One region of the Agrobacterium fabrum str. C58 genome, then DNA from elsewhere that is predicted to be linked to it. Evidence: riboswitches for the same ligand, from Rfam matches in the RefSeq annotation. Region 1 holds a riboswitch; each other region holds the start of a gene.

The links. Region 1 has a riboswitch for cobalamin ahead of ATU_RS04345 (CbtB domain-containing protein). Riboswitches for the same ligand answer to the same signal wherever they lie in the genome.
Region 2: it holds a riboswitch for cobalamin, as region 1 does, so the genes downstream of both, ATU_RS13665 (DUF1636 family protein) here and ATU_RS04345 (CbtB domain-containing protein) in region 1, are expected to answer to the same signal.
Region 3: it holds a riboswitch for cobalamin, as region 1 does, so the genes downstream of both, ATU_RS17820 (acyl-CoA thioesterase) here and ATU_RS04345 (CbtB domain-containing protein) in region 1, are expected to answer to the same signal.
Region 4: it holds a riboswitch for cobalamin, as region 1 does, so the genes downstream of both, ATU_RS15715 (ABC transporter substrate-binding protein) here and ATU_RS04345 (CbtB domain-containing protein) in region 1, are expected to answer to the same signal.

Annotation. Positions count from the first base shown of each region.
Region 1 covers NC_003062.2:873,755-881,502, reverse strand. Annotated here, with positions in the region: gene ATU_RS04375 (hypothetical protein) at 57-404, shown strand; gene ATU_RS04370 (MerR family transcriptional regulator) at 465-878, shown strand; gene ATU_RS04365 (GNAT family N-acetyltransferase) at 1,083-1,571, shown strand; gene ATU_RS04360 (type 1 glutamine amidotransferase family protein) at 1,593-2,159, shown strand; gene ATU_RS04355 (hypothetical protein) at 2,264-2,578, opposite strand; gene ATU_RS04350 (CbtA family protein) at 2,583-3,293, opposite strand; gene ATU_RS04345 (CbtB domain-containing protein) at 3,305-3,487, opposite strand; cobalamin riboswitch at 3,649-3,876, opposite strand; gene ATU_RS04340 (c-type cytochrome) at 3,943-4,863, opposite strand; gene ATU_RS04335 (c-type cytochrome) at 4,951-5,385, opposite strand; gene ATU_RS04330 (LysE family translocator) at 5,586-6,230, opposite strand; gene ATU_RS04325 (helix-turn-helix transcriptional regulator) at 6,365-7,096, shown strand; gene ATU_RS04320 (manganese-dependent ADP-ribose/CDP-alcohol diphosphatase) at 7,088-7,748, opposite strand, start outside.
Region 2 covers NC_003062.2:2,807,849-2,815,596, forward strand. Annotated here, with positions in the region: gene cobN (cobaltochelatase subunit CobN) at 1-478, opposite strand, end outside; gene cobW (cobalamin biosynthesis protein CobW) at 543-1,580, opposite strand; gene ATU_RS13665 (DUF1636 family protein) at 1,577-2,002, opposite strand; cobalamin riboswitch at 2,122-2,338, opposite strand; gene cobO (cob(I)yrinic acid a,c-diamide adenosyltransferase) at 2,473-3,090, shown strand; gene ATU_RS13675 (cobyric acid synthase) at 3,092-4,549, shown strand; gene cbiB (adenosylcobinamide-phosphate synthase CbiB) at 4,536-5,501, opposite strand; gene cobD (threonine-phosphate decarboxylase CobD) at 5,500-6,546, shown strand; gene ATU_RS13690 (L-fuconate dehydratase) at 6,528-7,748, opposite strand, start outside.
Region 3 covers NC_003063.2:918,685-926,432, reverse strand. Annotated here, with positions in the region: gene ATU_RS17840 (MFS transporter) at 1-1,064, opposite strand, end outside; gene ATU_RS17835 (LysR family transcriptional regulator) at 1,155-2,006, shown strand; gene ATU_RS17830 (GNAT family N-acetyltransferase) at 2,073-2,651, opposite strand; gene ATU_RS17825 (LysR family transcriptional regulator) at 2,702-3,589, opposite strand; gene ATU_RS17820 (acyl-CoA thioesterase) at 3,592-4,422, opposite strand; cobalamin riboswitch at 4,520-4,728, opposite strand; gene ATU_RS17815 (DUF1852 domain-containing protein) at 5,026-6,009, shown strand; gene ATU_RS17810 (methionine synthase) at 6,035-7,063, shown strand; gene ATU_RS17805 (hypothetical protein) at 7,220-7,582, shown strand; gene ATU_RS17800 (sugar ABC transporter substrate-binding protein) at 7,699-7,748, opposite strand, start outside.
Region 4 covers NC_003063.2:438,604-446,351, reverse strand. Annotated here, with positions in the region: gene ATU_RS15740 (aldehyde dehydrogenase family protein) at 1-1,219, opposite strand, end outside; gene ATU_RS15735 (cupin domain-containing protein) at 1,409-1,765, opposite strand; gene ATU_RS15730 (2-hydroxyacid dehydrogenase) at 1,794-2,717, opposite strand; gene argE (acetylornithine deacetylase) at 2,740-3,864, opposite strand; gene ATU_RS15720 (GNAT family N-acetyltransferase) at 4,067-4,942, shown strand; cobalamin riboswitch at 4,993-5,227, shown strand; gene ATU_RS15715 (ABC transporter substrate-binding protein) at 5,386-6,417, shown strand; gene ATU_RS15710 (FecCD family ABC transporter permease) at 6,414-7,442, shown strand; gene ATU_RS15705 (ABC transporter ATP-binding protein) at 7,439-7,748, shown strand, end outside.

The DNA.
Region 1 (7,748 bases):
CTCGCGAATGTTTCGGACCTTAAAAATGCTCCATCAGAACTAGGGGATTCACAGTCATGACGACTATCGCAGCAACCAGCAGCATCAATTTCGCCTCTCCGGTCCGCGGCATCGCGCCTGCGCACAGCCGGGAGAGCCAGTCCACCACCGAGGCTTTGCAGGAGCTGACGCGGGCGGCCCATCGCGCCATTTCGGTGGCAGGCAATGTCGCCACAGCCGTCGCTCCGCTGGCCGGTGCCTCCGCCAGCCTGGCCGCTGCTCTCTGGGACATGAACAGCAGCGCTTCCGCCTCCACTGGCGCCAATGCTGACGTGGTCGCTTCCGCCCAGCCGGATATGGCAAGCCTCGAATCGCAGGTTCTGAAGGCACTGGCCCAGGCGCTTGGCGTCAACGATGCCGCTTGAGGCCATTGAATCGGTCGTGAAAAAGCCATATCTCTAGAGACTGGAGATATGGAGAAAGCCATGCTGTCCATCGGTGAACTGTCGAAACGCACCGGCGTGAAGGTGCCGACGATCCGCTATTACGAGCAGATGGGCCTCATCCGCGAGGCGGACCGTTCGGACGGCAACCAGCGCCGTTACGAAAAATCCGACCTCGAAAGGCTGGCCTTCATCCGCCATGCGCGCGATCTCGGCCTGAATATCGAGGCCATCCGCGAGCTGCTTGCGCTCAGCCAGCACCGGCAGATGCCTTGCGAAGGTGCCGACCGCATCGCCGCCGAGCATCTTGCCCATGTGCGCGAAAAGATTGCCAGCCTGAAGAAGCTGGAACACGAGCTGGAACGCATCGTCTCCCATTGCCACGGCCATTCGATCGAGGATTGTTACGTCATCCGCGCGCTTTCCAACCACGGTATGTGCGAGGGCGAGCATTGAACCGCTAAAGCGGGCTTGACAGAATATGGATTCGGGCGCATTGCATTCCCCATGATCAACGAACGCGCACCCATCTCCTGCTCGTATTTTTGGGCCTTCCTTTAAGGGCGGCTCGACAGATCATATTGTCAACAAGCCGCCGTCAGGCGGCTTTGTTGTTTTCAAACGTCCTGACGGCACCGATAAGACCAAAGGACCGAAAAAATGACCGAAGATAGCTCCCTTACACTGGAAAGACCCCCCGTCGTCATCATCCGCGGCGCGCGCAAGACCGATCTGCCCGAGCTCAACGAGATGATCACCCTGCTTGCCTCCTACCACGGCGATGCGGCGGCCATCACGCCGGCCAAGCTGGAGCGCGACCTGTTCGGCCCGCTCCCCTGGGTGCATGGGCTGGTGGCCGAAGCCGATGACGCGCTGATCGGTTACGCCCTGCTTTTGCCGCTCTACAGGGCGCAGGAAGGCCGGCGCGGCCTGGAGCTGCATCATCTCTTCGTGCGTGACGGTCATCGCGGCCATGGCACCGGCCAGCATCTGGTGTCCCGTGCGCGGGATATCGCCAAGCGCCTTGGTTGTGACTATCTTTCCGTCAGCGCCACGACCGGCAATGTGGCGGCGCATCGTTTCTACGAAAACATGGATTTCGCGCCGCGGCCGGTCACCGGCATGCGCTACATGCAGTCCATCGCCTGATTAAAACCCACGGAGACGGCCATGACACGGATCGCCATTGCGCTCGCGCAGGATTTTGCGGACTGGGAACCGGCGCTGCTTGCGGCGGCAGCGCGCAGCTATCTCGGTGTCGAGATCGTGCACGCCACGCCTGATGGCATGCCCGTGACCTCGATGGGCGGGCTGAAGGTGACGCCGGACACATCCTATGACGCGCTCGATCCCGTTGACATCGATGCGCTCGTCATTCCCGGCGGTCTCAGCTGGGAAAAGGGAACGGCTGCCGATCTTGGCGGGCTGGTCAAGCGGTTTCGCGACAGGGACCGGCTGGTCGCCGGCATCTGCGCGGCGGCAAGCGCGCTCGGCGGCACGGGTGTGCTCAACGATGTCGCCCATACCGGCAATGCGCTGGCATCGCACAAGGCGTATCCGGCCTATCGCGGTGAGGCTCATTATCGCGATCAGCCGAGGGCGGTCAGCGATGGCGGCGTCGTCACTGCGGCCGGCAGCGCGCCGGTCAGTTTCGCGGTGGAAATTCTGAAAAGCCTCGGCCTCTTTGGTCCGGAAGCCGAGGCGGAACTTCAGATTTTTGCGGCTGAGCATCGCTGAGGCGTACGCGAATATTGTCGGCCGCTAAGCCCAACACCCTCATTCCTGTGCTTGTCACAGGAATGAGGTAGTGCAAAATACGGACGTCTTTGCACTCTCACTCATTACCCCCGATCCAGCAACCGGCAGACACGCGCAGCAGGCTCCTCACCCTCACCTGAAATCGCACGGCGAATATCGCGGCTGTTTAGATGCAGGCTGCGGCCGGCGGGCAAATTTGCGCGCTTTATCTTGCTGAGCGCCGCAGCGATAAAAGCAGCTTCGTGTTCATGAAAACAGGCGAGAGCCGCCTCGCGCTCCGGGGTTGCCCCAAGAACTGCCTTGAAGGCAAGGCGGTGCACGGCGCAAGGCGCACCGTGACCGGGAACGGCAAAACGCAGCGCATCGAGTTCCTCACTCCACTCCGCTGCGTCCTGCATGGGCTTATGCCTGCTGGAAACGCTTCAGGAAAAACGCGCTCAACGTGCCGATTAGCGCCCAGAAGACGAAGCTGGTGATGGTGGCGGCGACGATGAACTGACGCTCCAGCGGCAACGGTGCCAGCGCGTGTTCGCCTTCCGGCGGCAGGGGTGCGCCGATCACATGCGGCGCGACGATCAACACCAGCGCCAAAAGCACCGCCCAAGGTTCGCGGCGGAAGGCGATCAACGCAATGCCGCCTGCGGTTGCGGCGACGGTCGCGAGCCACCAGATCTGCCGCGCCTCAAGTGCGGCGGCCGGGCTTCCCGGCAGTTCCGGCGGCAGGCCGATCATCGGGGCGAGCATAACGGCGGCAAAGCCGGCGACGCCCCAGAGAAGCCCCTCACGCCAGCCGGTATTGGTGCCACGCAGCGAAATGAGGCCCGTCAGCACCAGCGCGTAGCCGATGGCGGTCAGCACATTGGCGGCGACGGTATAGGCCGTGCGCTCGAAACCATCGGCCGGAGCCCAGGCCTCGTCATTGTGCTCATGGGCGGGAACGGCAGCACCGGGTGCCGGTGCATCATGGCTGTGGGGCGCTTCGCCGGCGCTTTCAAAGGTTTCCGCCTGCAGGATAAGCGGCGTGGTGCCAAAAGCCTGCATGGCAGACACGGCGAAACCGCCGAGAATGCCGACGAGAATGGCGGTGAAGACGATATTGCGAAAAAATGACATGCCGTTTCCCCTCAATGGCAGGGGAAGGCATTGGCATGGCGCGTATCATGCGCGGCATTGTGAACGGCTTCCACATGGGAAAAGCCGACAAAACCGACGACGAACAGGCCAAGCACGATCGCTGTCAGCGACTGCGCGACGCTGGCTGTTTTTACGGAAACGGCTGAATTGGCCGTATTCAGGTTGGTGGACATGGTGACCCCTCTCCCGGCGCGACCCCGCGCCTTTAGACGCGGCCGAACGGCAAACACCGCAGGACCGCATACGATATACTTCACCACGGGGATACGAGACTGATACAGGGAGGCATGATTGCGCCACCCTGAAATTCCGCTCTTCCGGACACCCCGCCGGCATGGATATTTCCGTGATGGCAGGTCTCCTGGCTTACGGGTCAAAACCTGAAACACCTTCCCGGCATTGCCTTCCCCCTTGATGGAGGCGAGATGGCTTGCCAGTGGCATTTCGTTTCAGGCTCTCCGCTCACAGTTGCGGGGGCAGCCACGAATGAGGATTTGTCCCTATCGTGTTCCCTTTTCACCTTCCGGAACGCCCGGAAGGAACCATCACGGACATGTTATCCGTCGGGCAGATGCAGGAGTCAATGGCAGGCCTGCTTTCGACCCGCGTGCCTTGCCTCGGCTGAGGGCTATCGTGCCGGAATGGCCTTGAGATAGGCGGCGATCGCATCACGGTCTTCGGTGGTCAGATGCGCCATGTTCTGCTGCACCTTGACCATGGAGCCGCCGACGCTGTCAAATTCCGGCGTGAAGCCGGTTTCGAGATAGCTGGCAATATCGGCTTCGGCCCAGCTTCCGATGCTTTGCGAACCGGGGGTGATGTCGGGAATACGGCCCTCGCCTTCCGGGTTGGGGCCACCGGCCAGCCATTTATCGGCAAGGAAACCACCGAGCGCGTCGCGGGGCGTATGGCATTCGCCGCAATGGCCCGGCCCTTCCACCAGATATTGGCCGCGCAGCAATTCGGCATTGGCATTGGCGAGTTCGACGCGTGGCGGTGCGGCGGGATCGAAATAAAGGAATTTCCAGCCGCCCAGCGCCATGCGCAGGTTGAAGGGGAAAGGCAGCTCGTGATCCGGCGCATCATTCTGGCTGGCGGGCAGGACCTTCAGATAACCGAAGAGATCGTTGATGTCCTTCTGCGTCATGCGGGCATAGGAAGCATAGGGAAAGGACGGGTAAAGATGTTCGCCGTTCTTGGCGACGCCGCGCGTCATCGCATCGCCGAATTCCGCCAGCGTCCAGCCGCCGATGCCGTGCTGCGGATCAGAGGAAATATTGGGAACGTGAAAGGTGCCGAAAGGGCTTTTCAGCGCCTGCCCGCCGGAAAGCGTCAGCAGCCCCTCGCCCTTGGCATCGGGTGCGGCGTGACAGCTTGCGCAGCCGCCGGCCCAGAACAGGGTTTCGCCATTGGCGAGATCCGGCTCACCGAGGCTCACCCAATGGCTCGGCGCCTGACGTTCTGGTGCGGTAACCCAGGCAAAAATTCCGTAGCCCGCAATGGCCGCAACCACTGCCCCGCCAACAAGCTTCGTCCAGATGGAGGACATACCCCTCTCCCCATTCTCACCTGACCCGGTCAGATGCCTTTCGTGCCGAAAAACGCCGCCGATGGGCGGCGTTTTCAGAGGCTTCGATTATTTTTTCAGACGATAGGTCTGGTGGCAGGTGCCGCAATCGGCGCCGAGCGTCTTCATGGCGGTGGCGACGCCGGCCTGATCGGTGGGGAGATTGGCGAGAACCGCGTCGGCATCCGTTCCGAGCTTCGCGGCCTTGGCCTTGAAGTCGTCGAAGTTTTCCCAGATGGCGGGAGCAGCCGCGCTGCCTGTCTCTGAGCCGACGGGGAACTGGTCGGGGAAAGCCTTGGCATTGGTGCTGATGGTCGTCACGGCAGCCTTGACGGCGGCAGCGTCAAAGGGCTTTTCGCCCTTGGAGATGGCGGCAAGCGCACCCATGGAGCCGCCGATCTGCTTCATCATGCCTTCACGTTTTTCGACTTCGCCGGCAGCATAAACAGCTCCGGCGCAAAGACAGCCGAACAGCATGGCCGCCGTGATGGTTTTCAGTTTCATGCACACTCTCCTTGATTCCGGCATGGACACCGGCGCTTTATCGAACCGGGCGAGGATGCCCTTTCCGGATGGCGAAAAGAAGTCACATTGCGGTGAATTCCGCCGTGAAAACAGAAGTCTAGACGAGGCTCCGGTGCGGGGCCGGGATTGGCTTTATGGCACGTATCTGACGGCTGGCTGAAATTGCGCGACATCCTCAATCATTCGCCCATGCTCCAGGAAAATGCCTCCCAAAAAGTCAAGAGGGCGGCGGCAATCAGCAGAAAGCCTGCGGCGCGGCCGATGAAAATCGTGGCAGCGGGCGAGGAGATAAGCCAGGCGCGGCTTCTGTCGGCCGTCAGGGCCACGGTTCCATAGACGGCAAACTGCGTCACGGCCACCATTGCCCCCATCACCAACCCCTGCATCCAGATCGGCCCGAAGCCGGGTTTGATGAATTGCGGATAGACCGCCATCATGAAAAGATAGGCTTTGGGATTGGAAAGGCAGGTAATCACCGCCCTCCAGAATGCCTTTCTGGCAGAGGTGCTTGCCTGCGCCTCATCGCCATTGACGGTGATGGCGCTGCGCATCAGGCCGAAGCCGATCCAGACCATACAGGCAGCCCCGCCGACAAGAAGCGGCAGAAACAGAGATGGCAGCCAGGTGGCGAGCAACCCGACACCGGCGGCTCCATAAAGAGAATGCACCATGCCGCCAGCACTCATGCCGCTTGCCGCAGAAAGCCCCGTTTTCCTGCCGCCGGTCAGCGCGCTTGCCAGCACAAACATCATGTCCATGCCCGGCAGGATGATGATGCCGAACAGGAGCAGGAAGAAAAGCCAGAGATTTTCAGCGTAATTCATGTCAGGATCCCTTAAAGAAGATGATGACACATTCGGGAAAGCATTTGTTTCTCAATGTGTTTTTCCGCTTATAAAAAATGCCAACTGACAACGTTGTGTCAGTTGTGTCGCCCTATCACATGGAAATGTACAATATGCGCAAGGCGTCGAGACTGTTCGAGATCATCCAGATCCTGCGGCTGGCGCGCCGCCCGGTGACCGCGCAGACAATTGCTGACATGCTGGAGGTGACCGCGCGCTCGGTCTATCGCGATATCGCCGCGCTTCAGACCATGCGTGTGCCGATCGAAGGCGAGCGCGGCGTCGGTTACATCCTGCGTCCCGGCTTCAACCTGCCACCGCTGATGTTTTCCATCGAGGAGACGGAGGCGATCGTGCTGGCGCTCGCCATGGTCGACCGCTCCGGTGACGCGGAATTGCGCCAGGCGGCGAAAAAGGTCAGCGACAAGATCGCCGCCTCCCTGCCCGAACCGCTGTCGAAGACACTTTCCGCCAATGCCCTGCACGCCTGGGGCAGCATCGCCCCCGCGCCCGCCGGCATCGACCTTGCAACGGTCAGGCGGGCGGTGCGCGATGAAGAGCGGCTGGACCTGTGCTATAGCGACGAAAGCGGCGTGGAAACGCAGCGGCGAATCCGGCCGATTGCGGTGATCTATTATTCCGAGACGGTGAATATCGTCGCCTGGTGCGAATTGCGCCACGCCATCCGCAATTTCCGTTCGGACCGGGTGCTTGATTGTGCCGCGACGGGCAGCTTCTTCAAGATGGAAGGCGAGAAGCTGCGGCGATTGTGGATGAGCGGCTGGCAGAGCGGCCAGCCGGGTGGAGAGTTGGGGCGGCCGATCTCAGGCGTCACTTTACCGTAAGTACTGCAACACCCGATCCTCCTCGCGTCCAAAACCGCGAATCGCGATCCGATCGGCGAAGACATCGGCGATGGCAAAGGTGTTCTGGTCGGGCGTATCCACCATGCCCTTGAAATTGACGAAGTGGGTGGTGCCGAGCGTCCCGTAATTACCCTCGTGATTATGGCCGTTGAACCATGCGGCAACGGAGGAGTGAGAACCGAGAAGATCAAGGATGCGCGGCGCATCCCACATGTTGTGGGCGTTTTCCGGATAGACGGGATAGTGGCACAGCACGATTACTCTTTCGCCGGCCGCATCCGCCTGTTGCAGAATGGTGCGCAACCATTCGAATTGCTTGTCACTGAGTGAGGCGTTCCAGTCCTGCGCATTGATCGCATCGACATCCCAGAGGCGCTTCAACCGCTCCTGCGCGACCAGGCGGCGCGGATCATCAGGTGGCGGGGCGAAGAGGCTGACATCGTTGCCGTCAAGCACGACGAAGCGGATGCCGCTCATGGCAAAATCATGCCAGGGGGCCTTCATGCCGAGGCGGGCGTGGATGGCGGAAAGATGCTCGGGGGCGACGGCGAAATCGTGATTGCCCGGCAGCAGCACCGAGGGGTGGCGAAGCGCGTCATAAACGCTGAGGATCGCATCGAAATTTTCAAAG
Region 2 (7,748 bases), 910 kb from region 1:
CAGAAAGGCCAGCGGCAAGGCGGCCCATATTCTCCCTTCCACCTTCGCGGAAGAAGGAGAGAACGGAGGCCAGCATCGGCTTATCGACAGTTGAGGCCGCCTCGAGCTTTTCATCCCTTTCACTGCACTCCCCCGGCAAAAGCAGAAGCTTGATGCCCCGCCTGCGCGCCAGAATAGCCAGCTGATCGACCCCATAGCGCCAGCGCTCCGCGCCTCCGAGAATCCGGATAAGAATAACGCGGGCATGTTCCGCCGTTTTTTCGATCCAGAGATCGACCGACATCGGGTGCCGAAGTTCGGAGAGGTTCGCGGCAGAGAGGGAGGGGAGGGTCTCTCCCGCCTTTCCCCACGCCCGCTCAAGCCCGGCAAGATCGCTTGCCGAAAAAGACAGCACCACCACATCCGAACGCGGCTGGTTGAGATCAACCGGCTCGATCAGGTCGTCCAGAGACGAGGATGTGGTGGCGAGAATATGCATCTAAAGCATTTCCAGTAAAAGTGCGCAGCGGTTTTGCGTCCGGACAATGCGCAAACGGCTTATGTCAGGCGGCCAGCATCTGTTCGATCTTTTCGCGGTTAATGCCCTTTTCGCCGATGACGACGAGACGGCTGCGGCGCTCTTCACCCGCCGCCCAGGGGCGGTCGTAGTAGTGGTTGACGCGGCTGCCGACAGCCTGCACCTGCAGACGCATGGGCTTAGTGGCGACTTCGATGAAGCCCTTGATGCGCAGCACATTCTCGGCAGCGGCCGTCTGCGCGATACGGGCCGCCAGCGCCTCCGGATCGGTAACGGCCGGCAGGTCGATGACGAAGCTGTCGAAATCATCGTGTTCATGATCGAGTTCGCCATCATGATGGGTGCGGCGGTTTTCAATATCCTCTTCCACCGCAAGGCCGAGACCGATCAGCACGGTCGGATCGATGGCACCATTCGAAGCAACAACGATCTTCGCCGCCTTTGGCAGATGTTCGAGGATATGGGCCTTGGCCTTCTCGAGGCCGGCATCGTCGAGAAGATCGGCCTTGGTGAGCACGATAAGATCGGCGCAGGCGACCTGATCTTCGAAGACCTCTTCGACCGGATCGTCATGGTCGAGCGCTTCGTCGTTGGCACGCTGGGCAGCAAGCGCTTCCATGTCGTGGGCGACCTGACCCTCGGCCAGAGCCGCGCCATCCACCACGGCGACCACGGCATCGACAGTCACGCGGCTTTTGATGGCCGGCCACTGGAAGGCCTGCACCAGGGGCTTCGGCAGGGCAAGGCCGGAGGTCTCAATGAGAATATGCTCCACCTTCGGCTGGCGGCTAAGGATTTGTTCGATGGCGGGCTGGAAATCATCCGCCACCGTGCAGCAGATGCAGCCATTGGCCAGCTCGACGATGTTTTCCTCCGGGCAGCTTTCAATGCCGCAGCCTTTCAGAATTTCGCCATCAATGCCGATATCGCCGAATTCATTGACGATGATGGCGAGCCGCTTGCCGTCAAGCTTTTCGAGAAGACCGCGCAGCAGTGTGGTTTTTCCGGCACCCAGAAAGCCGGTGACGATGGTGCAGGGAACGCGGTCCAGAAGGGTGCTCATGATCTCTCCTCGGTAAAATCGAATGGGGGAATGCGCGCCAGCATGCCGCGCTTTAGGGGTTCCGGGCGGCCACGCCAGGGCATCAGGCCGTCGGGGGCGGCAGAAAGCAGCCGCGCGCCGACCAGCAGGTCTTCCGCATCGCCGGGCGTCAGCCCGCCAAACACATAAGACCAGCCATCGGCGCTGCGGAGCACGGCACTGAGGCCACGCTTGCAATTGGCAAGGCAATTGACGGAGCGAACGGCAATGCCGCTCTCCTGCGCCTTTTCAATGACGGCATCGGCAAGACGCGAACCGGGACGCGGTTCGGCATTGGGATCGACATCATCGCGACAACTGCGGCATACGAAGACGGTAACGCCCGGCGCTGTCTCGTCCTGCGGGTTCCCGTTTGAACCTGAAGATGTCGCTGAAATATCCAAACCGTCCCGTTCCCGCGTCACGTTAAAATTCATCGGGGTGCGGCTATCGAAAACGGTGTGCGACAGGCGCAAACCCGCTGTTCGATCTGACCGACTGACCGGAGCACCCCGCCCGGCAGACGCTTTTTCCTGAAACGGCAGGTCTCCTGGCTTGCGGCTATCAACACCCTGTCACCGCCTTCCCGAACCGATCATAAAGGTTCAGTGGCTTTACGGTGCGGGCTTACCGCTTACAGTTGCGGGGGCAGCCACGGAATGACCCTTTCTCGGGGCGGAACCGTGTTCCCTCTTAGCTTTTCCCGTTGCCGGGAAAAGACCGTCAGTCCCTTACCCTTAGGCTGAACGGGTGTAAGGGTCAATGCCGCGTGCCCGTGACCAGCGCATTGCCGGGTGCGGCAAATTGAGTATAGTCGCCGCTCCGAATGGCGGGGGCAAAAGGTCTCGCGCCGCAGGACAAGAAGGAACGAGCGATGACCCGCGACATCAGCGACAGCGAAGCCGAACGCCACCGGCAGAAAATGGTCAACCGCAAGACTGTGCAGGACGCCGAAGTTGCGGAAAAGACCATCGAAAAAGGCCTGCTGATGATCAATACCGGGCCCGGCAAGGGCAAGTCCACGGCCGCGTTCGGCCTCGCCTTGCGCATGCTCGGCACCGGGCGGCGAGTTGGCGTCGTGCAATTCATCAAGGGTGCATGGTCGACGGGAGAGCAGCAGGCCCTGACGCTCTTCGGGGATAAGGTCGTCTGGCGCACCATGGGGGAGGGCTTCACTTGGGACACGCAGGACCTCAAACGCGATGTCGCGGCCGCGGCAAAGGCCTGGGAAGAGGCCAAGGCCCTGATGGCCGACCAAACAATCGGTCTTCTGCTCCTCGACGAGCTGAACATCGCTTTGCGCTATGATTACCTGCCGCTGGAAGAAGTTGTCGAAACGCTCTCTAGTCGCAGGCCCGATCTGCATGTCATCGTCACCGGCCGCAACGCCAAGCAGCCGCTGATCGACGCCGCCGATATGGTGACGGAAATGACGCTGGTGAAACATCACTTCAAGGCGGGCGTGAAGGCCCAAGCCGGGATAGAATTCTGACATGACAGCACGGGTGCTGATGTTTCAGGGAACCGGCTCCGATGTCGGCAAATCGCTGATGGTGGCCGGTCTTGCCCGGGCATTCACCCGGCGCGGCCTCTCCGTCGTGCCGTTCAAGCCACAGAACATGTCGAACAATGCCGCAGTTACCGCCGATGGCGGTGAGATCGGCCGTGCGCAGGCGCTGCAGGCGCGGGCAGCAGGCGTGCCGCTTTCCGTGCACATGAACCCGGTGCTCCTGAAGCCGCAGAGCGAAACCGGCGCACAGGTGGTAGTGCAGGGCAAGATCGTCGGCAGCGCCAAGGCGGCCGATTATCAGCACATGAAGGCCGGGCTGATGCCGCGCGTGCTTGATAGTTTCGAGCACTTGAAACAACTGGCCGATCTGGTGCTGGTGGAAGGGGCAGGCAGCGCCTCGGAAATAAACCTCCGCGCCAATGACATCGCCAATATGGGTTTTGCCCGAGCGGCCGATGCGCCAGTGATCCTGATCGGCGATATCGATCGCGGTGGCGTCATCGCCAGCCTCGTCGGCACCAGAGAGGTGCTCGACGACGATGACGCGGCGATGATCGAAGGTTTCATCGTCAACCGATTTCGCGGCGATCCGGCACTGTTTTCCGATGGCATGCGGATGATTGCGGAAAAGACCGATTGGTCCTCCATAGGGCTTCTGCCGCATTTTTCCGATGCGGCGAAACTGCCGGCGGAGGATGCTCTGGGGCTTTCCGGCCCAGCCCAACGAAAGCCAAGCGCAAAAATCCGCATCGCCGTGCCGATCCTGCCGCACATTTCCAATTTCGACGATCTCGATCCCCTCGACATGGAGCCGGATGTGGAACTGATCCGGGTCCGTCCAGGTGAGACGATCCCCGCCGATTGCCGTCTGGTTTTGCTGTGCGGCTCGAAATCGACCATCGCCGATCTCGCCGTGCTGAAAGATGCCGGCCTGGACATTGATATAAAGGCGCATGTGAGACGCGGCGGCTACGTTCTCGGCCTTTGCGGCGGTTACCAGATGCTTGGAAAAACCGTTGCCGATCCTGACGGCATCGAGGGACCGCCGGCGACTGTCGAGGGGCTCGGCCTGCTGGACGTCGACACGGTTTTGACGGGCGACAAACGGCTCGTTTCCGTTCGGGGCACGAGTTTCGACGGCGTTGGTTTATCCGGCTACGAAATGCATGTCGGTGAAACCACGGGAATAGCGGGTAGTCTGGTGTTTTCGACGATCGACGGACATGCCGATGGCACCATTTCGCCCGACGGCCGCGTCTTCGGCACCTATATTCACGGTCTTTTTGCGGATGACCGCCAGCGCAGCGCATGGCTCGAGCGTCTCGGCGGGCAGGGCACGGACCTGAACTATGACGCGCAGGTTGATGCGGTTCTCGACCGTCTGGCTGCGCATATGGAACAGCACCTCGATCTCGACAGGCTGCTTGCTATAGCGCGATAAGGATCGCCAGAAGTCCGAACAGGCCAATCAGCAACAAGTCCGCGATCCGCGCCAGTCGCAATGCCTTGCGAATATCACCGGCAACCAGTGCGGACCTCCCGCCTTCGCCCATGAAACGCGCCTCGATCATCTGCCCGCCATAGGAACGCGGGCCGGCAAGCGCAAAACCGAGAGCACCGGCAAGCGCCGCCTCCGGCCAGCCGGCATTGGGGGAGCGGTGGTGGCGCGCATCGCGACGGATCGCGGCAATGGCCGCTTTTGGCGACGCGCCTTCGACAAAAAAAGCGGCGACCACAAACAGGCTGCCGCTCAGCCTTGAGGCCGGTAGATTAACGAGATCATCCAGCCGGGCCGAGGCCCAGCCGAAGGCCTCATGGCGGGGCGAACGATGACCGATCATGCTGTCTGCCGTATTGATCGCCTTGTAAGCCGCACCACCAGGCAGGCCCAGAAATCCGAGCCAGAAGGCAGGAGCGACGATGCCATCGGAAAAATTCTCGGCGAGACTTTCGATCGCCGCCCGGCAGATCGCTGCCTCATCTAGCTTTTGCGGATCGCGCCCGACGATCATCGACACCGCCTTGCGGCCGCCTTCCACCCCCTCGCGCTCCAGCGCCGTGGCGACTGCCTCCACATGCTGTTCCAGACTTTGTTGCGCCGGAAGCGACGCACCGAATATCGCCACAGCCAAGAGACCGAAGGGCAGGAAAAGCAGAACCGACTGCGCAAACCATGCAAGGATCACCGTTAGCCCGACAAAAACAACCAGCGCCGCAACACCTGCGGCTTTGCGCTGAGAAAATGATGCGCTCTCCCGGTTCCATTTTTTGTCCATGAGCGCGATAAGCGAACCGATCCAGGTGACGGGGTGGCCGATGCGTTTGAACAGCCAGTCCGGATAGCCGGTCAGGCGTTCGATCACGAGCGACAGGAAAGCGAGAGCAAAGAACATGGGCGAGACAGTACCAGAAAAAGCTCAGGGAGCGATCCGTCACGGCGGCAATCTCGGCAAGGCGCGCCTGATGTTTCGGCAAGCACCTGAACCGTGGATCGACCTTTCGACCGGTATCAATCCGCACTCCTACCCGCATTCGCCCATTCCCGCCAGCGCATTCGCCCGCCTGCCGGAACCCGGCGCCGCCGAGGAGCTGAAACAGCTGGCGGCGGCCCATTTCGGCGCGCCTTCCGCGCAGCATGTCACGCTTTCTCCCGGCACCCAGATGTTGATGCCGCTGCTGGCGCAGATCGCCATCAATCGTGGAGCCCAAAGCGGTGCCGTGCTTTCACCCGCCTATGCGGAACATGCCCGCACCGCCCGCATGGCGGGGCTGACCGTCACCGAAGTGGAAAACATCGGCGATCTCTCAGCTTACGGCTATGCGGTGGTGGTCAATCCCAACAATCCCGATGGTCGCATCACGGACCGCGAAGCTTTACTCGCGCTAGCCGGAACGATAGGCCGCAAAGGCGGTCTGCTCGTCGTGGATGAAGCCTTCATCGAAACGGGCGGGGCCGAAAGCCTGGCGGTTGCAACCAATGGCGAAGCGCTGGTGGTCCTGCGATCCTTCGGAAAATTTTACGGCATGGCGGGCGTGCGCCTGGGTTTCGCAATTGCGCATCCCGAGATCGCTGCCGAACTGGAAGCGAGGCTTGGCCCCTGGGCGGTTTCCGGTCCGGCACTGCATATCGCGACAGAAGCTCTGGCGGACAGGGAGTGGCAATCATCCATGCGTCTACGGCTCGCGGAGGAAGCGAGGCGCATGAACGAGTTGCTGGAAAAGGCAGGACTGAAAATCGCCGGCGGCACTTCCCTGTTCACGCTGGTGCGGGACGAGCGCAGCAGGGCACTGTTCGGGCATCTCGGCCGTCGCGGCATTCTGGTGCGCATCTTTGACGAAAGGCCTGATGACATGCGTTTCGGCCTTCCCGGCAGCGAAGCGGATTGGCAGCGCGTCGAAGAGGCGCTGCGATCTTTCGATCACTCCTCGAAAGTGTAAGTCTCGATCGACTCCGGCTTCATTTCGATGGAGAAGCCCGGCAGCTTCGGCGGCATATAAGCGGCGTTGCGGATATCGCAGGGCTCGATGAAGTGCTCATGCAGATGGTCGACATATTCGATCACGCGGCCTTCCTTGGTGCCTGACACCACGAGATAGTCGATCATCGACAGGTGCTGCACATATTCGCAAAGGCCGACACCACCCGCATGCGGCCAGACCGGCAGATTGTATTTGGCAGCAATCAGCAGAACCGCCAGTACCTCGTTCAGGCCACCCATGCGGCAGCTGTCGATCTGCACGACATCAATCGCGCCTTCGGCGATGAACTGCTTGAACATGATGCGGTTCTGGCACATTTCTCCGGTTGCCACCTTCACCGAGCCGATGGCGGCGCGAATCTTGCGATGGCCGGCGATATCATCCGGGCTGGTCGGCTCTTCGATGAAGAAGGGCTTGGAAAAGGCGAGCTTATTCACCCACTCGATCGCCTGATCCACTTCCCATACCTGGTTGGCGTCGATCATCAGGTAACGATCAGGGCCAATCACTTCACGGGTAATGGTGAGACGACGGATGTCGTCCTCCAGATCGCGGCCGACCTTCATCTTCACATGGTTGAAACCGGCATCGATTGCCTCCTGGCAGAGACGGCGAAGCTTGGCATCGTCGTAACCCAGCCAGCCGGCCGACGTCGTATAGCAGGCATAACCCTCGTTCTTCAGTGTCTCGATGCGTTCCTTCTTGCCCGCTTCGGCCCTTCTGAGGATCGCCAGCGCATCATCGCGGGTCAGCACGTCGGTGAGGTACCGATAATCAACGATATCGGCGATCTCTTCCGGGCTCATATCGGCAACAAGCTGCCAGACCGGCTTGCCGGCCTTCTTGGCCAGCAAATCCCACACCGCGTTGACCACTGCGCCGGTAGCGAGATGCATCGCGCCCTTATCCGGGCCGATCCAGCGCAGCTGGCTATCGCTGGTTAGATGCCGCCAATATTTGCCGGGGTTTTCAGTGACAGTAGCAAGATCGGTGCCGACGACCAGATGGCGCATCGCTTCGATGGCCATGCAGCAAATGTCATTGCCACGGCCGATGGTGAAGGTCAGGCCATGGCCCTTCAGGCGCGGCTCATCCGTATCCAGAATGACGTAAGCCGCCGAATAATCCGGGTCGGGGTTCATCGCATCCGAACCGTCGAG
Region 3 (7,748 bases), on a different replicon from region 1:
GCTATCGAGCCTTTCGGCGCGCTCTCGGCGATCTGCAGAAGGTAAAGCGGAAACCAGCCGATCCCGAATATCCCCAATATGATAAGCACGAGCAGGATAACCGGTGATGGCGTGCCGATGGGAAGAAGCGCGAGCAGTGCTGCGGCGCTGGCAGCAATGATGGATACCTGCCCAAACGATTGGCCGCGAAGACCCGGCCGGAAGCGATCGCTGAGCCAGGGCAGGAGAATGCGGCCGGGAATGCCCGCGAGCTGTGCTGCGGCAAACATCGAGGAGGCGACAAAAAGACCAAGCCCCAGGCCGTCCGCCATGAAGCCGATGACGTGTGCGGTCAGGGTGAATTGAAACGCCGACATGGCAATACCAAGTCGCAAAACGGGCCAGAAGCTGCGATCCTGCCCGACGATGCGGGCGAGTTTTGCCAAGGGGAGCGGACGCTCTGTTTTGGCCGCAACGTCGCCTGCCTCGCGGTATAGCCCCCAGAAAAGTGCTGCGCCGACGATGGAAACACCGGCGCACAGCCATGCAGCCGCATGCCACCCGTAACGAACTGCCATGAACGGCAGGAGGGCCGCTGCGATCATCGTTCCGAAGGGAACCGCGGCCTGCCGAAACCCTGTGGCTATTCCACGTTTGGCGGGCGGGAACCAGCGCATGATTGCTCGTGTGCCGCCCGGTTGGACAGCTGCATAGGTGCCGCCCAGAAATGCGATGCAAACAAGCAGCGCGGGCAGACTGTTTGCGAATGTTGCCGCGCAGGCCATGGCGATCGCCATACCGAGCATGGCAATGCCGACGATACGGCGCTCGCCGTGAATGTCGATGGCACGGCCGAGCGTGAACATCGTTGCGATCTGGACACCGTTCATGACGGTGACGGCAAGTGACGCGGATGCGAGCGACACGCCGAATGCTTCCCGCCAGAAGGGCACGAGAATGTAAATTCCCTGCGATACGAACGAGCCTGCGGTCTGCGTTCCGACCGCCACGGCAAGCACTGCCCATATGTGAGGGTCGGCGGCGGGGGCAGGGCCAGGCGACGATGAAGAAATCTGTGACGACACGAAAAACTCCTATCAAGATTTTCGTGCAATAGCCGTCTTGAAGGATCGATAGAATTAGGGGCTTGCAAGTTTCAGCGATAACAGTTTGTTATGAGTGCCATGCGCTCATTGGATCCCGAGGCCGTCGAGGCTTTTCTTCTCGTTGCCGAACTGCAGTCGTTCACGCAGGTTGCAGGCGTGATGAATACATCGCAGGCGGCAATATCCCTCCGTTTGCGCCGGCTTGAGGACATGCTGGGACATCGCCTGGTCGAACGGACTCCGCGCCGCGTGCGTTTGACGGCAGCAGGCGAACGCTTTTTGGAACCCGCGCGCGCCTATGTCGCTGCCGGCCGCCGTGCGCTTGATGTCTTTGGTCAGGAGCCGACGCGGCTGGCGATCGGTGTCACGCATCATCTGATTGGTGCCGACCTGCCGCGGATACTTCGAGTGGTCAGCGAGCGCGTGACGAGCGTTACGCTTCATCTTCGCACCGCCGGCACCAGAACGCTGCTTGAACTCTATGATGCCGGAGAACTCGATGCGATCGTCGTGTTGCGGCACGATGATATCCGCCGGGATGGAGAGCCGTTGTTTCAGGAAAGCTTTGGTTGGTACGGCAGTGCGGATTTCGATCTGCGTTCAGACGTTCCCGTGCCTCTTGTGCTTCAGCCGGAACCTTGCAATTTGCGAGCCATGGCCCTTCGGGCGCTGGAGAGCGCTGATATCGCCTGGCGCGAGGTGTTCGTCGGCACCGGGGCAACGGCGGTGGGAGCTGCAGTCGAAGCCGGAATTGGTGTCGGGCTTCTGGCACAAAGTGCTGCTCCCGCCAGCGTGCGACAAGTCAGGAGCCGCTCGCTCCCCGAACTTCCGAAACTGGATGTCGTGATGATTTCCACGGTCACCGGCGACCACGCGAATGCCGTGCTTCGACGGATCACAGGGGCATTTCGTCCCTCGTGAAGCGGTGGGTGTTTTGCGGCCCGAGGCGAAAAGTCTTCGATTGAAACACAAGGACATCCTTGTCGTTCATTCAGCATCCTCTTGGAGAGACTTTTCGAAGTCCACGCTGCTATCCGTTCCTCTTGGTGACGGATAGGAGAACCGGCCGAACTCGCTGTATCCCTGGCTTCTCCAGAAGCGAAGGGTGTCAGGTGTTTCTGCATCGGCATGAAGATAAGACGTGATGTAGCCCAGTTCGCGTGCTCTAGTCTCAAGAGCTGCCACGACCGACGACCCCATTCCTTTCCGCCGAGCGCCTGGCTCCAGATAGACCCGGGCGATCTGACACACCCCGTCCGCGTCGCGGTAGCGATCTCGAAAGCGCTCTCTCGTTGATGGCTTTTTCTCAAGAGCGTAGAGACCTCCAGCGGCGACGATGCGTCCTCCGTCGTCCCGGACGAGAAGAAAACCTCCTCGCTCCCCGTTCGAAAACCAGTTTTCGGGAGCTGCTTTCAACAGTGAGTCCAGATCGGAGTGCCAGGCCGGCGTGTAACCGATCCCGTAGAATTCATTGATGATCCGTAGACAGAAAGCTCGCGCTTCTGCTTTTACCTCACTTGCGGCGTCATCTGCCAGCCATGCCGGCGATGAGTTCCAAACATGCATATAGACGCTTCCTCCTGCCAGGGCTGGCGAACTGATCGAAAATCGGCGCGTCAGGCTAATATTTGACGCGACGTCTCGAGAAACCCGGCGATGAAATCGACAGTATCGTCACCATCTCTTAAACCGAGATGGATGCTTTTCTGGATACCGCTCTGACCGATGCGGACGGCGCGGACACCGAGTGCTGCCGCTTCCCGTCGCACCAGCCAATCGGGAATGGCGCTAACCCCGCGGCCTGCCGCCACGAGCTGGAGCATCATTTCCGTCGTTTCGATATTGCGGTGATGACGCGGGCGGCAATTGGCAGGTACCAGGAATTGCGAGAACACATCCAGCCGCTCCGGCGGTACCGGATAGGTGAATAGCGTCTCATCCAGCAGATCCGCAGGTTCGGCATGGCGTTTCAACGCCAGCGGATGATCGACTGGCACCGCGAGCACCAGTTCGTAGTCGAACACCGGCAAATAGTGGACCCCGGCCATCTCAATCGGATCCGGTGTGATCAGGATATCGATTTCATATCCAGCCAGTGCCGCCACGCCGCCGAAAGCGAACGAGGTCGTCAATTCCAAGCCCACATCCGGCCATTCCATGAGGTAGGGTTTTGTGACACTCATTAGCCACTGGTGGCACGGATGGCACTCCATGCCGATCTTGAGCGAGCCTCGCTGCCCGTGGCGATAATCCGACAGAACATTCTCAGCCCTCTCGATCTGGGGCAGAACGCGCTGTGCCAGCGTCAGGATGTAGCGGCCTGCGTCGGTGAGACGAAGGTTGCGGCCATCCTTTTCCCACATCGCCACGCCGTACCGATCTTCCAGCTTGCGGATGGTGTGGCTGAGAGCCGACTGGGATACATTCAGCCGCTCCGCCGCGGCCGTGAGGCTGCCCATGCGATCGACTTCACGCAGGATCGAAAGATGTTGCCTGTCCAGCATGGTTATGCTCCTCCCTTTTCCAGGGAAAAGGCTTCGGCCGGGTCGCGAATGGTAGCCGGCCGGTGGTCCTTGTCGACCGCCACCATGGTGAAGTGTCCGGTGGCCGTGATGTGTCTCTCGCCTGTCAGAAGATTTTCGGACCAGAGTTTTGTCTGGATCGACATGGAGCTGCGGCCCACGCGTTCGACGTGTGCCTGCGCCTCGACAATTTCGCCGATCTCGATTGCCCTTGCAAAATCGATGCGCTCGGATGAGGCCAGCACCACCAGCTTGCCGCAGTAGCGCGACGCTGCAACAAAAGCGGCTTTGGTCATATAGGCAATAGCTTCGCCCCCGAACATCCGGCCGGCGCTGTTTGCCTGATCCGGAAAGACGATCTCGACCATGGTGACGGCATCGCTTGGATCAGGTGTCTCTTCAGTGAGGAGTTCGGGCAGGACATAGCTCGCGGCGTCCTCACCTTCCGGTATGGCCACCATATGGAAGATGCCCCGCGTACAGGTGTGTTGCTGGCGGCCGATAATGGTTTCCGCCACCATTTCCACCTCGACCGTGAGGGAACGGCGTCCAGCCTTCACGGGTCTCGCCGTGAATTCGACGATATGCCCGATGCGCGCGGGTTGTCTGAAGTCGATACGTTCGCAGGAGGCAGTCACGAAGGGTGTCCGTCCGAAGCGGGTCGCCGCAATGAAGGCGACCCGATCCATAAGGGCAAGGCCGGTCCCCCCGAAGAGAGTGCCGTGATGGTTGGTATCTCCGGGAAAGACGATATCGATGAGACGGGTTGTCGCGCCGTGCTGAGCAGGCTTTTCTATCGTTGCGATCTCTGTCATCGGCTCTGCCTCAGGTTGCGGCAGGGCGGGACATGACGCAGAGGCAAAGGCACGGGAATACCTATCGCGAAAGCGGCACTCCGGGACACCCCGCCCGTGGACGTTATCTATCGCGGCAGGTCTCCTGGCTTGCGGGTCATAGCTTTGGTCCGTCTTCCCGAGGCCGGCCTCAGTGACATGATGGACTTTCGCTCGTCGCTTACAGTTGCGGGGGCAGCTTCGGATTCAGGCTGTGATTAAAGCCCTCACCGAATTCCCTCTTAGCTCCGGACCTTCGTCCGCAGAACCACGATGGCTAACCAATGTCGCATGTCGTTGAACTGGTCAAGGCATCTATCACCGGAATGTCATGGAAGCGTTGAGGGGTTCGCAGCAGAGGATCTTTAGTCCGGCGCTACGCCAAATCATGAACGTGGCTCATGCTTCAATGAGATAAAACCATTTTTACTCGATCAATGTCTCAGGCATATATCACGCACAGTCTCAAGTATGGGCAGCAGGAATGTTGCAGGCTGGAGATAATTGAAAATAATGTTTCGTATATCCTGAAGCATAAGTCAAAAATTTCAGGTTTATATCGGGAGACAAGGACGTCGAATCGCGATGAGTAGAGATTTTAATTTTGATATTAAGAGAGTTACTTTTAATGAAGATTATCATCCTTCAGAAAACACGCGTGTTACGACCAACTTCGCCAATCTGGCTAGGGGAGAGAACCGTCAGGAGAACCTGCGCAATGCCCTGAGGATGATCGACAATCGTTTCAACACACTGGCGCATTGGGATAACCCTGAAGGCGACCGCTATTCTGTCGAGCTCGAAATCATATCCGTCGAAATGAATATTGGTGCTGAAGGCAGGAATGATGCTTTTCCGCTGATTGAAATCCTGAAAACGAACATCGTTGATCGAAAAACCAACGAGCGCATTGATGGCATTGTCGGCAATAATTTTTCTTCCTATGTCCGCGATTACGACTTCAGCGTCTTGCTGCCGGAGCACAACAGGGACCGGCCCCAATTCAGCACGCCAGACAAATTTGGCGATCTGCACGGAAACCTGTTCAAGTGTTTCCTGAACTCGGCTGCTTACAAAGAGAATTTCAACAAGCCGCCAGTCATATGCCTGAGTGCATCAAGCAGCAAAACCTATCACCGAACTGACAATCAGCATCCTGTACTGGGTGTCGAATACCGGCAGAATGAGTTCTCTTCGACCGACCAATATTTCAAAAAAATGGGGTTGCGGGTCCGCTATTTCATGCCTCCGAATAGCGTTGCGCCATTGGCTTTTTATTTTGTCAGTGACTTGCTTGGCGACTACACCAATCTCGAGCTCATCAGCACCGTCAGCACGATGGAGACTTTTCAGAAGATCTATCGGCCCGAGATTTATAACGCCAATTCTGCGGCGGGCGCTCGCTATCAGCCGGACCTGAACCACCAGGATTATTCACTCACTCGAATTGTCTATGATCGGGAAGAACGTAGCCGGCTAGCTATCGAGCAGGGCAGGTTTGCCGAGCAGCATTTCATCAGACCATATCGGTCCATTCTCGAGAGATTATCTTCTGATTGCGCCCGTTGACGACCAAAACACAAGGTAACCTATCATGAAAACACTGTTGCCCACGTCAACCGCCGGCAGCCTGCCAAAACCCTCTTGGCTTGCACAACCTGAAAAACTCTGGTCACCCTGGAAATTGCAGGATGAGGAATTGATTGAGGGCAAAAGAGATGCCCTGCGATTGTCCCTGAACGACCAGCAACAGGCAGGCATCGATATCGTCAGTGACGGCGAGCAGACGCGCCAACATTTTGTCACGACGTTTATCGAGCACCTCAGCGGCGTTGATTTTGAAAAACGTGAGACCGTCAGAATTCGTAATCGCTACGATGCCAGTGTGCCGACGGTCGTTGGCGCAGTGTCTCGCGAAAAGCCGGTTTTTGTTGAAGACGCCAAATTCTTGCGTCAGCAAACCAGGCAGCCCATCAAATGGGCCCTGCCGGGTCCCATGACCATGATCGATACGCTCTATGACAGCCACTATAAAAGTCGCGAAAAACTGGCCTGGGAATTTGCCAAGATCCTCAATCAGGAAGCCAGGGAACTGGAGGCTGCTGGTGTCGACATCATTCAGTTCGACGAGCCCGCATTCAATGTCTTTTTTGACGAGGTGAATGATTGGGGCGTTGCCACGCTCGAGAAGGCAATCGAAGGGCTGAAGTGTGAAACTGCCGTGCATATTTGCTACGGTTACGGCATCAAGGCCAATACGGACTGGAAAAAGACTCTCGGGTCGGAGTGGCGGCAATATGAGGAAGCTTTCCCCAAACTGCAGAAGTCCAATATCGATCTGATCTCGCTGGAATGCCACAACTCCCGTGTTCCGATGGATCTCATCGAGCTCATTCGGGGTAAAAAAGTGATGGTTGGCGCCATTGACGTGGCAACCAGTGCAATCGAGACCCCCGAGGAAGTCGCGGATACACTGCGAAAAGCGCTTCGGTTTGTAGATGCCGACAAGCTTTATCCCTGCACCAATTGCGGCATGGCACCCCTCTCGCGTCAGGTCGCAAGAAGCAAGCTGAATGCTTTGGGTGCAGGGGCGGAAATCATCCGAAGGGAGCTTTCGGTTTAGTGCTGGCTAATGCATGCCGGTTTACCCCTTAAGGGGGAGCACGGGGGGAATGCCGGCGGGTGCGGGGTCATATCCGCCATTGCCTCTCACGGCAGAGGCGTTATCATGGTCGTGCTGTAAGATGATAAGCTTTGGGAGGAGCGATACGTGAGACGGATGTGGCCAGACGAATTTGCCTTTCTGCTTGATGATGCGGAAGAGGTAGACCTTCATATTCCACCGGTAGCACATGACGATGGTTCGCCCGGCAAAGCGATATCCAGAAGGGCCCTGAAAGCCCGTATCAGCCAGCAGGATTTTGAGAAAATCTGGCCTCTCGCAGAGGTTCGCTATCGGTTGAACGGCAGGTTTACGGGCAAGGCGATTACGCTGATCGCCAACAACCCTCATTACCAGAAATGGCACCCCTCCGATGGTGGCAGTGTCGAGAACGTGTCCGATAGCGGCCAGAAACACACGACGCCCTATGTGATGGTGCACTTTCTTCTGGATGATGTTCGCGAACATGCTGAAGCCTGAAGTCCGCGGAGCCGTTTTCTGCCGATGACGATGGAATAAGCCGCGCAACCCAGATAGTTGCGCGGCCTGCTTTACATGCTGGCGCGTGACGCCCGCTTTTGTCCGTGTTGCATCGTTCAGAAGGCGGGTTTTTCCTTTTCCACATTCGCCTTCGTCACAACCGTCA
Region 4 (7,748 bases), on a different replicon from region 1:
CCTCTTCTTCCGTGCGGAAGGTCTGTAGTGTCAGCACCGGCCCGAAGATTTCCTCGGTGACGGCGGGCGAGGTCTGGTCGACATTGGCGATCAGCGTCGGCTGGTAGAAATAACCGGGACCATCCATGATTGCGCCACCCGTCAGGCATTCGCCGCCATGGGCGACGGCTGCCTGCACGATACCGTCTATACGCTGGCGCTGCACTTCGGAGATGATCGGCGAATATTGGGTGGCCTCGTCCCAAGTAGGGCCGGGCTTTACCGTCTTCATGCGGGCGATGATCGCGGCGGAAAGGGCGTCGGCCGCACTTTCCTCAACGATGATGCGCGAGCCGGCGACACAGGCCTGTCCCGCATTTGAGAGAATATTGCCGGCGATCGCCGCTGCCGCCTTTTCGATATCGGCATCGGCAAAGACCAGTTGCGGGCTTTTGCCACCCAATTCCAGCGTCATGGGCTTGATGCCGGTGCGGGCGACATTGGCCATGATGGCGGCGCCCGCCGCGGTAGAGCCGGTAAAACTGACCTTGGAAATCTCGGGATGGCCGGTGATGGCGTTGCCCGTCACGGGACCGTCGCCGAGCACGACGTTGATGAGGCCGGCGGGCAGGCCGGCCTTGATGGCCAGTTCAGCCATGAAAATGCTGGAAAAAGGCGTCATTTCCGATGGTTTCAGCACCACGGCATTACCGGCCGCGAGCGCCGGGCCGAGTTTCCAGCCGGCCATCGAGACGGGGAAATTCCACGGTGTAATCGCGCCGACTACGCCATAGGGTTCGGTCATGATCATGCCGAGGCTGGCATCGTCGGTTGGCACGAGATCGCCGCCTTCCTTGTCGGCGAATTCGGCGAAGAAACGGATCTGTTCGGCGGTCACGGCGATGTCGCCGGCGATCAGCTGGCCGACGGGCCGCGTAGAGGACAGGGCCTCGATTTTCGCCAGCGTCTCGGCTTCCTGCTCGATCAGGTCTGCCCAGCGCTGCAGGATTTTCGTGCGTTCGCGCGGGCGCACGCCACCCCAGTTGCTGCTTTTCAGGGCGGCCTTGGCGGTCTGCACCGCTTCATCGACCAGCGCGGCATTCGCCCTGGGGCAGCCGGCATATTCGACGCCGTCCGAGGGGCGATGCATGTCGATGCCGTTTTGAGCCGGGATCAACCGGCCGCCGATGAAATGGCCGATCGGCAAGGTCAGGCTGTCTGGATCGAAGCTGAGCGTCATGGGAAACCCTCTGTGGACATGCCTCAAACCTAGTCCCTGATGGCAAGCAGCATCGACCGACTGCGGCGGCGGCGGTGAACGAAAATCCTGTTTTGCCGCCGGCGGACAGTGCAATCTTCGGTGCGTGTGTCCGCCGGCATTTTCCCGACACAAACCTTCAAGGGCGATGCCGAAATGCAGGATATCGGCTCATCCGTTCACGGTGACGTAGATCTTGCGCACGGTCTCGATGGTCTTCCACACACCGACGAAACCCGGCTTCATGACGAAGCTGTCGCCCGCCGTGTAACGAACCGGTTCGCCGCCTTCGGGGGTGATTTCGATCACGCCTGAAACGATGTGGCAAAACTCGAAGGTCTCACCTTTGATAGAGCGGTTTGCACCGGGCGTTGCTTCAAAAATGCCCGTTTTTACGGTGCCGTCACGGGCCTCGTCCAGCGCCCAGGTCTTGTAGGAGGGATCACCTTCGACGAGGCGTTCCGGCATGGTCTTGGTTTTCTTGGGCTCGAAGGTGGGATTGTTATCGATGGTCTTGAGAAGCGACATGGGGTATCCTTTCCTGGAACGGGGTAGTTTAATATCCGCGGTTGCGATCGACGAGGCCGAGCGGCTCGAGACCGGACTGGTATCGTTTGATGTTTTCGACAACGGTGCGCGCTGCCGAATGCGGCTGGGTGACGCTGGCGACATGCGGTGTCAGCAGAATTTTCGGATGTGCCCAGAAACGATGGTCTTCCGGCAGCGGTTCGGGCTCGGTGACGTCGAGCACCGCGCCGGAAAGCCTGCCGCTATCCAGCGCGTCGATGAGGGCATCGTGATCGAGCTGCCTGCCGCGTCCGGCGTGAACCAGCCCCGCGCCCTCGGGAAGCATCCCCAGACGTTCGCTGTTCAAAAGACCCGTGGTTTCCTCCGTCAGCGGCAGCAGGCAGACGAGAATATCGCTCGTCGTGAGGGTCTTCGCCAATCCGGCCTCGCCATGATGGCAGGTCACGCCATCGATCTCGCGCGGTGAGCGGCTCCAGCCGGACAGCGGAAAACCGAAGGGTTTCAGCCGTTCCAGCGCCGCAACGCCCAGCATGCCAAGGCCGAGAACGCCCACCCGGCATTCTTCCGCCTGGCGCTGGGGCACGGCCTTCCACAGTCCTTGGCGCTGCTGGCCCAAATAGGCGGGCAAATTGCGGTGAAGCGCCAGCACGCCGAGGCTGACATATTCCTGCATCATGCGGGTGATGCCCTCATCCACCATGCGCACGACCTTCACATGGGGAGGGACTGCGTCGATGTGAAACTGGTCGACACCGGCGCCGATCGAGAACAGGATTTCGAGATTGCGGTAGCGGCCTATATCCTCGGGCACCGTCCAGCTGATGAGGTATCGAACAGCATCCGGATTGACGCTCGCGGCATCCATCGAAAAGGGCAGGTCCGGCAGGTCGCGGGCCAGGGCCTGCCGGAAAATCTCGCCGCGCTTGGCGTCGGAATTGAAGAAAAACGTCATCTGAAATCCGTGTTCCGAAGGTTCAAGCCGTGCAGCGGTTTGCCAGTGTTTCCAGCATGGACTGGCAGGCCGAAAGTTCGCCGGTGGTGATATATTCATCCGGCTTGTGAGCGCGGCCGATATCACCCGGGCCGCAGATGATGGCGTCAACGCCCGCCGCCTGGAAAAGCCCAGCCTCCGTGCCATAGCTGACGGCGGGAATGCAGGGCGCGCCGGTCAAGTCTTCCAGAAGCTTTGCAAGCGGCGCATCGCCGGCAAGGGACAATGCGGGATAGTCGCTCATCGGCGTCCATTCGATATCGATGCCCTCAGCGGCAAGCGCCTCCACGCCATCGCGCACCGGCTGAAGCAGCGCGAGTGGCGAAACGCCGGCAATCGCTCGCGCTTCCAGCTCGATGGCGCAATGATCGGGGATGATGTTGAGCGCCTGCCCGCCCCTTACCGTGCCGATCTGCAGGGAGGAATAGGGCGGCTCGAAGGTCGTTTCGAAGGGCCCCTGTGTCAGCTCCTGTGCTGTCGCGACCGCCTCTGCCATGATACCGGTCATCAGGTGGATGGCGTTGACGCCCTGATCGGGCCGCGACGAATGGCCAGATCGACCGCGAATGGTGATGCGCGCGGCGGCCTTGCCCTTGTGAGCGCGCACGGCGCGCAGATTACTTGGCTCGCCGATGATCGCGCCCGCCGGCGGAGCGCATAGTTCCGGCAATCGGGCGATCATGTGCGGCACACCGCGGCAACCCGCCTCTTCGTCATAGGAAAAGGCAATATGCACGGGCCGCTTCAGCGCCATGCGCGAAAATGCCGGTGCTGCGGCGAGAACCGTGGCCAGAAAACCCTTCATGTCGGTGGTTCCGCGCCCGTAAAGACGCTCGCCTTTGGCTCTCAGCATGAAGGGATCGGAGGACCATTCCGGCTCACCGGCGGGCACCACATCCATATGGCCGGAGAGGATATATCCGGCGACATCAGCCGGGCCGAAGCTCGCGAAAAGATTGGCGCGGTCGCCTTCAGGGCCGGCAAGCATGGACACTTTCGCACCGTGGCTTTCCAGATAATCCGCGATCCATCCGGCGATATCGCCATTGGCGGTTCCGACGATCGATGGGAAGCCGACAAGACGCTCCAGAATTTCGATTGCGTTCATGGCTGTCTCCGTCGTTTCAACGGCGAGAGCTTAAAGTGGCTGATGGCGTTTATCTGCTGAAATGCGGGTGATTTCGGTAGATTGTTGTGTCCTTCCAGTGCTTTCGGAAAATTCGTGCTGGCAAGGCTGGTTATCTTCGGATGTCGTGGGCTGGGCTGCCGGGATCAAGGTTCCGCGCCGGAGGAAATGAGAGCCGTTTGCTATGGAGCTGCTCAAAGTCGATAGTTTCGAGTTGCGAACCGTGGATATCGCCGATGTCGAGGCCGATCATCTGCACGCGCTTTCCATGGCGGTGGGGTGGCAATATCACGCGAATGAATGGTGTTTTCTGCGGCAGTGCGGCGTCGGCCTCGCTGCCCTCGATGAGATTGATCGCGTCGTCGCAACCGCGATGCTGTTTGCCTATGATGAGGGTTTCGCAACGCTCGGCATGGTCATCGTTTCCCCACGCCTGCAGGGGCAGGGCGTTGCGCCATGGCTGGTGCGGCGGCTTTTGGCGAAGTTCCCTGTCATATCGCTCCGGATCAATGCCACGGACGAGTCGAGGCGGTTGTTTGCCCGGTTGGGGTTCACCGGAGAAACGGAAAAAGTGCATCTCTTTCGGGGAAAGGTGCAACGTCCGGCCGAGATGCCGCCTGGCCGAAAACAGAAAATCGAGTTGCTGTCAGAAGACCACCTTATCGACGTGGCTGACATGGACCGCGCAGCTTTTGGCATTTCGCGCCGCCGCGTCCTGTTGCGCCTTCTCAAGGAAAAGACGGGTTATGGCCTGTTCGAGGCCGGCCGGCTTGTCGCTTTTGCCTTTCGCCGGGCGGCGGGGCGGGGCCACATCATCGGTCCGGTCGTTGCCGTGGAGGAAATGGATGCGATCATGCTTGTCAGCCGGCATTTTGCCGATCTGGAAGACCAGCTTGCCCGTCTCGATGCCGTGCGCGACAGCGGCGCCTTTTCCGATTTTCTCGCGCAATCAGGTTTGGTAGTGATCGAAACGCTGACGACCATGTCAAAAGACGAGCCGCAGCCGATGGGGTCCGGCACGGCGAGAATTTTTGCGCTGGCGGGCCCTTCCCTGTTCTGACTTTGTGCTGAGCTGCGACACGATCGCAATTGACGCTCCGCCTCTTGCCCCTTATGTGAGAAAGCGACGGTTCCTACAGCCGAAAGGCGAAGGGATTAATAGGGAACATGGTGCGGGCGATCTTTTTCGTCCAATGCCTTGGCTGCCCCCGCAACTGTAAGCGGATTGTTGTTCATCCCAGTGACGCTTGAAGGCGTCATGCCACTGTTTTTTTCGGAATGCGGGAAGGCAGATGAGGGACGCAAATCCGTGAGCCAGGAGACCTGCCGTCAAAATGGAAACCATCGTTACGGGCGGGGAAGCCCGGAGGAGGAATTTGTAATGTTATTTCATAACATTTCGTTTGCGTCCTATAACCGTTCTCCGTACAAGACGTCCCGCTGTTGCTGCGCGTTCTGACGCCTGCTGCTCTGGAATAAGTTTTACTTTCGACTGGAGAACACATGTTTCATTCTAGACGCCTGCCGGTTCATGCCGGCTTTCTGGCCGCCGTGCTTTGGGCTTTGCCCTTTGTCGGTGCAAATGCCGCCGAAACCACCTATCCCCTGACGATCAACAGCTGCGGTCAGGAGATCACTTTCAAGCAGGCACCCGCCCGCACCGTATCCGTTGGCCAGAGCACGACTGAGGTTCTTTACCTGCTCGGCGTTGCCGACAGGGTCGTCGGCACGGCGCTGTGGATCGGTCCGGTTCTGAAAGGTTATGAGGAGGCCAATGCCAAGGTCGAACGGCTGGCCGATAATGATCCTAGCTTCGAGACGGTTGTCGGCAAGAGGCCGGAGCTCATCACGACGCAGTTCCAGTGGCAGATCGGTCCCGAGGGTGTTGTCGGCACGCCGGCGCAATTCGCCGAACTCGGCATTCCCGTCTATACCTCACCTGCCGATTGCGTCGGCAAGGACAATTCCGGCGGCGGGGATGGTGTGCGCAATACCGGCTTCACCATGGAGCTGATCTATCAGGAAATCCGCGACCTCGCCAAAATCTTCAACGTGCAGGGGCGCGGTGAAGAGGTCGTTGCCGACCTGAAGAAGCGCGAGGAAGCTGCACGGGCCAAGATAGCCTCCGCGAATGGCAAGCTTTCCGCCGTCTTCTGGTTCTCCAGCGCCGAACTGGATATCGACCCCTATGTCGCCGGCCGCAACGGCGCTCCCGGTTACATCATGTCCGCGCTGGGCTTAAAGAATGTCATTGAAAGCGATGAGGAATGGCCAACCGTCGGCTGGGAGACGATCGCCAAGGCCAATCCGACCGTGATCGTAGCAGGCAAGATGGATCGCCGCCGCTTCCCGGCGGACGATATCGCCGTCAAGCGCAAGTTCCTGGAAACCGATCCCGTGGCGAGCATCATGCCCGCCGTCAAGCAAGGCCGTGTGTTCGACATGGATGCGCAGGCGATGAACCCGACCATTCGCACCATCGAAGGTATTGAAACGCTGGCCGAGGCGATTTCGGCCGCTGGCCTCGCCAAGTGAACCGTTTCTCCACCCATCTTGGCAGGGCGGGGCTGGCATTTGCAGCACTCGCCCTGCTGCTTGTCGCGCTGATGGCCGGGGCGGCCATCGGCGAGACCGCCATTCCTTTCGATGTCGTCGCAAAGACGATTGCCAACCGCGTTTTCCATGCGGGTTATCCGCTTGAGCCGCTGGATGAGGGTATTGTCTGGAGTTACCGCCTCAGCCGCGCGGTCGTTGCCGCCTGCTGCGGGGCGTCGCTGGCGCTTGCCGGGGCGGTGCTGCAATCGCTTTTGCGCAATCCCCTTGCCGATCCCTATATTCTCGGCATCTCCGCGGGTGCCTCCACCGGTGCCGTCGCCGTGGCGCTTCTGGGTTTCGGCGCAGGGTTTCTGACAATGCCGGCCGGTGCGCTCATTGGCGCATTCGTGGCTTTTTCGCTGGTCAGCCTTCTGGCCGTGCGGGCGGGGCATGGTAACAGCGCCATCATTCTGGCGGGCGTTGCGGGTTCGCAATTGTTCAACGCCATGACCTCCTTCATCGTCACCAAATCCGCCAATGCCGAACAGGCGCGCGGCATCATGTTCTGGCTGCTCGGCAATCTTTCCGGCGTGCGCTGGCCGGATGTCTGGCTGGCCTTGCCGGTCAGCCTTGCGGGCCTTGCCGTCTGCCTCTGGTATGCCCGGGCGCTCGATGCCTTCGCTTTCGGTGGTCAGGCGGCAGCCTCGCTTGGTATTCCGGTGCGCTGGGTCTATGCGGTGCTGATCTCCGTTTCCGCAATCATGACGGCTGCGATGGTGTCGCTGGTCGGTTCCATCGGTTTTGTCGGGCTCGTCATTCCGCATGCCGCGCGCATCTTCGTTGGTGTCCGCCATGGCATATTGCTACCGGTGACGGCGCTGACCGGCGCGGTTTTCATGATCATCGCGGATATTCTCTCGCGCATCGTCATTCCGGGCCAGGTGCTGCCGATTGGGGTCATCACTGCGCTCGTCGGCGCACCCGCCTTCGCCTTCATCCTGGGGCAAAAGAGAGGTCGGTCATGAAATTATTCGCCCACGACCTGCATTTCCATGCCGGCAATATCGATATCGTCCGAGGCGTCTCGTTTGATGTTGGTTCCGGGGAGTTTCTCGGCATCATCGGCCCGAACGGGTCCGGCAAGAGCACACTTCTGTCCATGCTCGCCGGTATCCGCAAACCGCGCCGGGGTCACGTCACGCTTGGCGAGGAGCCGCTTGGCTCATTGGGGCGGCGCGACCTTGCCCGCCGGCTCGCCTTCGTGGAGCAGCAGGCCGAAACCACCGAGCGCATTACCGCGCGGCAGGCGGTGGAGCTTGGGCGCACGCCCT